4 regions of the Pantoea sp. Lu_F5_004 genome follow, and region 2 is predicted to be linked to each of the others. Evidence: predicted binding sites of a transcription regulator. Region 2 holds the regulator's gene; each other region holds the start of a gene.
What was found. Region 2 encodes sigma-54, which starts transcription at its own class of promoters, with help from an activator protein. Its sites were predicted from a motif close to GTTGGCACANNTTTCGCTNT; they were not measured.
Positions count from the first base shown of each region.

Region 1 (2,205 bases), 1.4 Mb from region 2:
AGTGGGACAGGTGGACAACGCCAGCGTGTTTTGCGCGATATAATTCTGCGGACGAGCCAGCAACAGGTCACGGAAGTGGGCGAGTTCAGCTTTGTTCGCGGCGGGTCCAATCAACATGCCGTAACCGCCAGCACCGTGAACCTCTTTCACGACCATTTTTTCGAGGTTGGCCAGCACATACGACAGCTCATTTTTATGTCTGCACTGCCAGGTTGGCACGTTGTTGAGGATCGGTTCTTCCTGCAGATAAAAGCGCACCATATCCGGTACGTAGGGGTAGATAGATTTGTCATCAGCCACGCCAGTGCCGATGGCATTGGCCAGGACGACATTGCCAGCCCGGTAAACCGACAGCAGTCCCGGTACGCCGAGCATGGAGTCCGGGCGGAATGCCAGCGGATCGAGGAAGGCGTCATCAACCCGACGATAGATCACATGTATTCTGCATGGCCCGGCAGTCGTGCGCATGAACAGCATGCCATCCTTAACGAACAGATCGGCGCTTTCAACCAGTTCAACGCCCATCTGCTGGGCCAGGAAGCTGTGTTCGAAGTAAGCGCTGTTAAAGCGGCCTGGGGTCAATACCACCACGGTGGGATCGTTAATCGGTGAGCTTTCGCGAAGCGTTTGTAAAAGATGCGATGGATAGCGTTCTACGGGAGCAATGCGTTGCTGCGCAAAGAGTTCCGGATAGAGCCGCATCATCATTTTACGGTTCTCCAGCATATAGGAGACGCCGGAGGGGGTACGCAGATTATCTTCCAGGACGTAATATTCGCCATCACTGTTGCGCACCATATCTACGCCAACAATATGCGCATAGATATCACGGTGGAGATCAACGCCTTGCATACAGGGTTGATACTGTTCGTTAGCCAGAACCTGTTCTGCCGGAATGATTCCCGCCTTCAGAATATGTTGTTCATGGTAGATATCGTAGAGGAAGGCATTGAGTGCCTGCACACGCTGGCGAATGCCGGCATCGAGCATGGCCCATTCGGCGGCCGGTATAATACGTGGCACGCTGTCGAACGGGATCAACCGCTCAGCACCATTATCGTCATCGTAGACATTGAAGGTAATACCTACCCGGTGAAACAGGAGGGCGGCTTCTTCCCGCTTGCGCTGTATAGCCAGGTGGTCAGCCTGTTGCAGCCATTGCCAGTAGGCGGCGTAGTGGTCACGGTGCTCACCTTCAGCCAGAAGCATCTCATCAAAAAAGGGTGAAGCGGAGAGATTGATATTCAGCATCGTCACCTCGCAGACGTTAAAGGCTGTCAATCTACCCAAGCATAAAGTGTGCCAGCATCTGAAGAAGCGAAACGGTGCAAAGACGTAGTGTTGCAACGTCCAAAGCCCTTTTTTGGTGCAGGCCCAGCGCGGGAGTGTCTTAATATGGCGCTAAATGTGCCGTGGTGGACAAAAAACCACCTTCGCCATAACGATTCCGATCTGAGCTGAATCCCCGCGGAATCGATCAAACGTATCGAAGTGGTGCGCGGGATAATGTCGTCCTTATACGACTCCGATGCGCTGGGCGGATACTCCATCTGGAATACAGGCGGGTCGTATAAGGTGAGTAAAACGGTAAAGATCCGCGCAGGGGTTTTGAATCTGACCGATAAAAATCTCAACCGTGGCGACTATAGCTATAACGAACATGGCAGCAGATATTTCGCTGCGGTTGATTATAGTTTCTGGCGTAATGTTCTGGCCGGGACGGTTGAGGTCCCGGCTGTTTTCTGTGTCCGCAATCTGACTGACGGGATATTTTCACTGGCACTGCACGAAGTGGGGAAGCTGTTTTACGAGCTTTGTTCACTACCCGATAATCAGTGTGAAAGATTATTTTGCGCGTGCAAGAATCGCGTACGCCAGGGCTTGAGCACCCATAACGCCAGACCGGCGGTGATAAAGTCGAAGGTAATAGCGCAGCCAAAGACCAGGTGCCAGTTATGGGTGTGCTGATACATCAGTGCCGCCAGCGGACCGCCAAAGATTGCGCCGATACCCTGTGAAATATACAACCAACCATAGTTCGCTGAAGCATTTTCACTGCCAAAGGTGTCGGTCAGTGTGGATGGGAACAGCGAGAAGATTTCACCCCAGCCAAAGAACACTACGCCTGAAAGCAGTACGAATAGCAACGGATCTTCGCGGCAGGCAAGCCACAGCGTCATCGCAACACCTTCCAGCGCGAAGGCA
Region 1 is NZ_CP194946.1:1,024,908-1,027,112, forward strand. It holds gene ACR8BN_RS04875 (circularly permuted type 2 ATP-grasp protein) at 1-1,251, opposite strand, end outside; partial or broken gene ACR8BN_RS04880 (hypothetical protein) at 1,537-1,698, shown strand; gene oxlT (oxalate/formate MFS antiporter) at 1,833-2,205, opposite strand, start outside.
Region 1: a site for sigma-54 is predicted at 1,288-1,307, ahead of ACR8BN_RS04875 (circularly permuted type 2 ATP-grasp protein). Genes of this name have one in related genera too.

Region 2 (2,205 bases):
TTACCGTTGACGAATTCACGCAGAGGTGGAGTGATTTCAACGTGTTGCCCGGTCAGGTTCAGCTGCATAGGTCTTCCTTCTCATTTCTTTCAAACCAGTTGTTTACGCTGGTTCGATGGCGGGATGGATAAAGACTCACGATATTTGGCGACGGTGCGCCGTGCCACCATGATCCCCTGATCAGATAACATGGAGGTCAGTTTACTGTCGCTCAAGGGTTTGGCTGGATTTTCCGCCGAAATTAATTTTTTCACCAGGGCACGAATCGCGGTAGAGGAGGCTTCACCGCCACCTTCCGTATTAACGTGACTGGAGAAAAAGTACTTCAGTTCAAAAATGCCACGCGGGCTGTGCAGATACTTCTGCGTGGTAACGCGGGAGATGGTCGATTCGTGCATCTCAACGGCCTGGGCAATATCCGCCAGCACCATCGGGCGCATAAATTCTTCACCCTGCTCGAAAAAGGCCTGCTGCTGCTCAACAATACAGCGCGTCACTTTCAGCAGGGTATCATTGCGGCTTTCCAGGCTCTTAATCAGCCAGCGGGCTTCCTGCAGATTACTGCGAATGAACTGGCTGTCGCTGTCGTTCCGCGTCGCGCCGCTCATTGCCGCATAGTGCTGATTGATCTTCAGGCGTGGCACGCTATCGGCATTGAGTTCAACCGTCCAGCGGCTGCCGACTTTACGTACCAGCACATCGGGAATGACATATTCTGGTTCGCCGGTGTTGATCGACTGACCCGGACGCGGGTCCAGCGACTGAATCAGCAGCATCGCCTCTTTCAGCACCTCTTCTTTCAGGCGTGTGACCCGCATCAGGCTGCGGAAGTCGTGGTTTGCCAGCAGATCGAGATGTTCGCTGACGATCAGGCGCGCCTCTGCCAGCATCGGCGTTTCGGGCGCATATTGTGAAAGCTGCACCAGCAGGCAGTCACGCAGATCGCGCGCGCCGACACCAATCGGGTCAAAGCGCTGGATGCGTTTCAGCACCGCTTCAACTTCATCCGCTTCGAGCTCATCATCGCCGATGCTGTCAAGAATCTCTTCAAGCGAAACGGTGAGATATCCGGTGTCATCAATAGCATCGACAATAGAGGTGGCAATGGCGCGATCGGTATCGCTGAACGGCGTCAGTCCGACCTGCCACATCAGATAATCCTGCAGTGACTGGGTCGTCTCGCCCTGATAAACCGGTAACTCATCATCCTGGTAATCGGTGCCGGTGCCGGAAGGCGTACCCGCGGTGTAGATCTCATCCCAGGTCGCATCCAGCGGCAGTTCATCAGGCATCTCTTTCTGCTCAAGCGCTTCGCGTGTATCCAGCGCCTCGGCCTCTGAAGACTCCCGTGAATCGATCTCTTCATGCAGGTCAGTCTGCTCAAGCAGCGGATTACTTTCCAGCGCAAGCTGAAGTTCCTGCTGGAGTTCAAGCGTAGAGAGTTGCAGCAGGCGAATCGCCTGTTGCAATTGCGGAGTCATTGCCAGCTGTTGGCTGAACCTGAGTTGTAAACCTTGCTTCATAGACAGGATGATCGTTCCCAGGTAAACATCGGTATTAACGACACCTTATCAGAGTCTGAACTCTTCACCCAAATAAACCCGCTTAACCTGCTCATCCGCAAGAATTTCATTCGGTGTGCCGTGTGCGATCAGGTGCCCCTGACTGACGATATAAGCCCGCTCACAGACCGCTAACGTTTCGCGTACGTTATGGTCGGTAATCAGCACACCGAGGCCGCTGTCACGCAGATGCTCAATGATCTTCTTAATGTCGATAACGGAGATGGGGTCAACACCGGCAAAAGGTTCATCCAGCAGGATAAATTTAGGATTAGCCGCCAGCGCCCGCGCAATCTCAACACGACGTCGCTCACCACCCGAAAGTGCCTGGCCCATGCTGTCGCGCAGGTGCTCAATGTGAAACTCTTCCATCAGTTCACGGGCGCGATCCTGGCGTTGCTCTTCGGTCAGATCGTCACGGATCTGCAAGACCGCCATCAGGTTATCGTAGACGCTGAGGCGACGGAAGATCGATGCCTCCTGCGGCAGATAGCCGATGCCACGACGCGCACGAGCATGCAGCGGCAGGATGCTGATATCTTCATCATCAATAATAATGCGGCCAGCGTCACGCGGCACAATGCCCACCACCATGTAAAAGGTGGTGGTTTTACCGGCACCGTTCGGGCCCAGCAGGCCGACA
Region 2 is NZ_CP194946.1:3,706,118-3,708,322, reverse strand. It holds gene hpf (ribosome hibernation promoting factor) at 1-68, opposite strand, end outside; gene rpoN (RNA polymerase factor sigma-54) at 90-1,523, opposite strand; gene lptB (LPS export ABC transporter ATP-binding protein) at 1,572-2,205, opposite strand, start outside.

Region 3 (2,205 bases), 640 kb from region 2:
TGCCGATCAGCAACCGCTGGCTTCAGGTCGTATCACCCTGAACAATCTGAGTTTTGCCTACCGTGAAAACCGCGATGTGCTCAGTGATATCAACCTTGAGGTTGCCCCACGCGAGTTTGTGGCGCTGGTGGGACATACCGGCAGCGGTAAAAGCACGCTGGCGAACCTGTTAATGGGTTACTACCCGGTGACGCGCGGCGAGATCCGCATTGATGATCGACCCATCAGCGACCTGAGCCATGCCGTGCTGCGGCGCGGTATTGCGATGGTGCAACAGGATCCGGTGGTGCTGGCCGATACGCTGCTGGCGAATGTGCGGCTGGGACGCGACATCAGCGAAGAGGCCGTCTGGACGGTGCTGGAACAGGTGCAGCTGGCTCCGCTGGCGCATGCGTTGCCGGAGGGGATTCATACCCGGCTGGGCGAGCAGGGCAACAATCTGTCGGTCGGACAGAAGCAGCTGCTGGCACTGGCCCGGGTGCTGGTTGATCTGCCGCAGATACTGATCCTCGACGAAGCGACGGCCAATATCGACTCCGGCACCGAGCAGGCCATTCAGCAGACGCTAGAGACGCTGCGCCAGCACAGCACGCTGGTGGTGATTGCTCACCGCCTCTCAACGATTATTGAAGCAGACAAGATTCTGGTGCTGCATCGTGGTCGTGTGGTTGAGCAGGGTACGCATCAGCAACTGCTGGCGATGCAGGGACGTTACTGGCAGATGTATCAGCTGCAGCAGGCAGGTGAAGATCTAGTATCGGGCGTCGCTGTAACAACTGAAGGCTGACTTGCACCTTTTTTGCGCACCTTTATCAGATTAATCTGTATAAATGCACTCCTTTGACGCCTGAAGCACCAAAGGAGTGCAGTCCTCCGCTGCAATTTCCCCTGTACGGCCTCTCTGTTTCCCATCCTCTTTAAAGCATCCCTTGCCGCGTCTCGCCTGAACAATGGATTACCGACATTTTCACACTCTGGCACAGGCTTTGCTTATATACCTGCGTGTCCGTAAACGTTACCTATTTACTCGCTGGAGGGGATCCAATGAAGCTGGTTACCGTCGTAATTAAGCCATTCAAGCTGGAGGATGTACGTGAAGCTTTATCCTCTATCGGCATTCAGGGACTGACCGTCTCCGAAGTGAAAGGTTTTGGCCGTCAGAAGGGCCATGCAGAGCTTTATCGTGGCGCAGAGTACAGCGTGAACTTCCTGCCTAAGGTCAAAATTGATATCGCTATTGCCGACGATCAGTTAGACGAAGTGGTGGATGTCATCAGTAAAGCGGCTTACACCGGCAAAATTGGCGACGGTAAAATTTTCGTAGCTGAACTGCAGCGCGTCATCCGTATTCGTACCGGCGAGACCGACGAAGCCGCTCTGTAATAAAGACTCAGTACTGTGATGGGATGGAATAAAAATGAATAAAATTTTCGCTAAGTTGGGCCTCACCAGCCTGGCACTGTTACCCTCACTCGCGATGGCTGCGCCTGCCGTTGCGGACAAGGCTGATAACGCATTTATGATGATTTGCACCGCGCTGGTGCTGTTTATGTCAATTCCAGGTATCGCGCTGTTTTACGGTGGTTTGATTCGCGGTAAAAACGTGCTGTCGATGCTGACCCAGGTTGCCGTCACCTTCTCACTGGTCTGCGTATTGTGGATGGTTTACGGCTATTCACTGGCGTTCAGTGAAGGCAACGCATTCTTTGGCAGCTTTAACTGGGTGATGCTGAAAAACATTCAGCTGACCGCCGTCATGGGCAGCTTTTATCAATATATTCACGTCGCGTTCCAGGCCTCGTTTGCCTGTATCACGGTGGGCCTGATTGTCGGTGCTATCGCAGAACGCATCCGTTTCTCTGCCGTACTGATTTTTGTCGGCGTCTGGCTGACCCTGGCTTACCTGCCTATCGCGCACATGGTGTGGGCTGGCGGTTTCCTGGCACAGGATGGCGCGCTGGACTTTGCTGGCGGCACCGTGGTGCATATTAACGCCGCTGTCGCCGGTCTGGTGGGCGCTTATCTGGTGGGCAAACGTGCCGGCTTTGGTAAAGAGGCCTTCAAACCACACAACCTGCCCATGGTATTCACCGGCACCGCCATTCTGTATGTCGGCTGGTTCGGCTTCAACGCCGGTTCTGCTTCTGCAGCAAACGAAATCGCGGCGCTGGCCTTCCTCAACACCGTTGTCGCAACAGCGGGCGC
Region 3 is NZ_CP194946.1:3,067,262-3,069,466, reverse strand. It holds gene ACR8BN_RS14375 (SmdB family multidrug efflux ABC transporter permease/ATP-binding protein) at 1-787, shown strand, start outside; gene glnK (P-II family nitrogen regulator) at 1,045-1,383, shown strand; gene amtB (ammonium transporter AmtB) at 1,418-2,205, shown strand, end outside.
Region 3: a site for sigma-54 is predicted at 974-993, ahead of glnK (P-II family nitrogen regulator). Genes of this name have one in related genera too.

Region 4 (2,205 bases), 490 kb from region 2:
CGTCCGGCCATCTTTCAGCCGTGCGGCGGCAGGATTCAGGGTATGAAACGGCTGCTTACCGGGTGCCAGGGCCAGCTGATGGTCGGGATCGAGGCTGAAAGCGGCGCCACGGTTCTGCCAGGTGATACCCGTGCCGGGCAGCACCACACCGCTGCCAAATTCGTGATAAATGCTCTGAATAAAGGAGACGGCCAGACCGCTGCTGTCCATCACGCCCATCCAGACCGTATCGCCCGGCCCGCGTCCGTTACCCCATGCCGCGGCCTCACCATCGGTGATCTGGCTGGCGAGCGTGGCAAGGTGATCGCTGTCCAGCAGCGCCTGCAAATCTTCCGTGACGTGACGCGGATCGGTGATGTGTTTGTCGCGCAGCGCAAACGCTTTTTTGGTGGCTTCCACGATACGGTGCACCGTCTGCGCATCGTCAGCCTCCGCCATCTCCAGCCGATCGGTGATGCCCAGGATCGCCAGCGACACCATGCCCTGTGTTGGCGGGGTGATATTCCAGATATCACCTTCGCTGTGGGAGAGATGCAGCGGCGTCGTGCGGCGGGCGCGATGCTGCTGCAGATCGGCCAGCGTCACCGGCATGCCCAGCGTAGCCATCCCATCGGCCATATGGTGAGCCAGCGTGCCGCGATAAAAGCTCTCGAGCCCCTCTTCAGTAAGCTGGCTCAGGGTGTTTGCCAGGGCGGGCTGGGTAAAACGGCTGCCTGGCTGCGGCACGTTGCCGTCAGGCATAAAGGTGGCGCTGAAGCCGGGCTGATGCTGCAATTCACTGCGGAACGTCGCGGTGGCGGCGCTCTGTGAGGCGGTCACCGGAATACCGTCGGCGGCGTAGCGAATCGCATCGCGCAACAGACGTGCCAGCGGCAGCGGTGGGGTGCCCATCTCAGCCGAGAGATTCAGTGCCTCCTGCCAGCCGCTGACCGTACCGGCCACGGTCAGTGCCGCTTTCGGCCCGCGATGCGGAATCTTAGGGTGATCGGCGTAGAAATCGTGATGAGCCAGCGAACCGGCTGCGCCGCTGGCGTCGATAGCGACAGGATCGCCGCCGGGCGGCAGAATCAGCCAGAAACCATCACCGCCCAGTCCATTCATATGCGGGTAGACCACGGCGATGGTCGCGGCAGCGGCCACCATCGCTTCAATGGCATTACCGCCATCACGCAGTACCGCGAGTGCGCTTTCACTCGCCAGATGGTGTGGCGTCACCGCCATACCCTGCGGGGCCATATTGCTTTGAATCATCTTTTTCTCGTTCTTCGGGTAACAGAACCCATATCAAAGCAAGAGCTGTTCCAGTTTTCACCCTCAGCTGACAATGCGCCGGTTAACCTGGCGTAAATTGTGCTAGCTTCTGCTGAAACAAAAGTTACAGGACGGGTTATGAAACAGCTTGATGAACGACTCAGAAGTCACTATCCCCAGCTCTCTCCGCAGGAGCAGCGCATTGCCGACTTCGTGTTTGACCACTTCGATGACCTGATCAGCTACAACAGTGCCGAGCTGGCGCGGCTCAGTGGCGTGTCGAAAGCCACTGTCAGCCGGCTGTTTAAGCGTCTGGGCTATGAAAAGTACAAGGATATGCGTGATGAGCTACGCATCCTGCGCCAGAGCGGCATGCCGCTGACCGATAATCGTGATGCGGTGCAGGGCAATACGCTGCTGGCGCGACACTACAAGCAGGAGATGGCTAACCTGACGCAGTGGGTGAACAGTCTGGATGCCCGGCACTTTAATGAGGTTATTCAGCAGCTGGCGCAGGCAAAACGCGTCTTTATCATCGGCATGCGCAACGCCTATCCGGTGGCGCTGCATCTGCGGCAGCAGCTGGTGCAGGCGCGTTCGCAGGTACATATCCTGCCGCAGCCGGGCCAGACGCTGGCTGAGGAGCTGGTGGATATTACGCCGGAGGATATGGTGGTTGTGATGGCCTTCCGTCGTCGTCCCCGCATCATTCGCCCGCTGATGCAGCAGTTGCAGGCGGCCGGTATCCCGCTGCTGGCGCTGTGTGAGCCGCAGGCGCAGACGGTGATTGCGCTGGCGCGCTGGCAGCTCTGTACGCCGCTGGACAGCGTTTCCGCCTTCGACAGTTATGGCTCAGCCATGAGTCTGGTTAACCTGATTGCCAATGCACTGCTGCATGAAATGCTGGCGCAGGGACGCCAGCGCATTCATCAGATCGCCGACCTTTATCAGCAG
Region 4 is NZ_CP194946.1:3,216,803-3,219,007, reverse strand. It holds gene ACR8BN_RS15090 (gamma-glutamyltransferase family protein) at 1-1,251, opposite strand, end outside; gene hpxU (MurR/RpiR family transcriptional regulator HpxU) at 1,390-2,205, shown strand, end outside.
Region 4: a site for sigma-54 is predicted at 1,287-1,306, ahead of ACR8BN_RS15090 (gamma-glutamyltransferase family protein). Genes of this name have one in related genera too.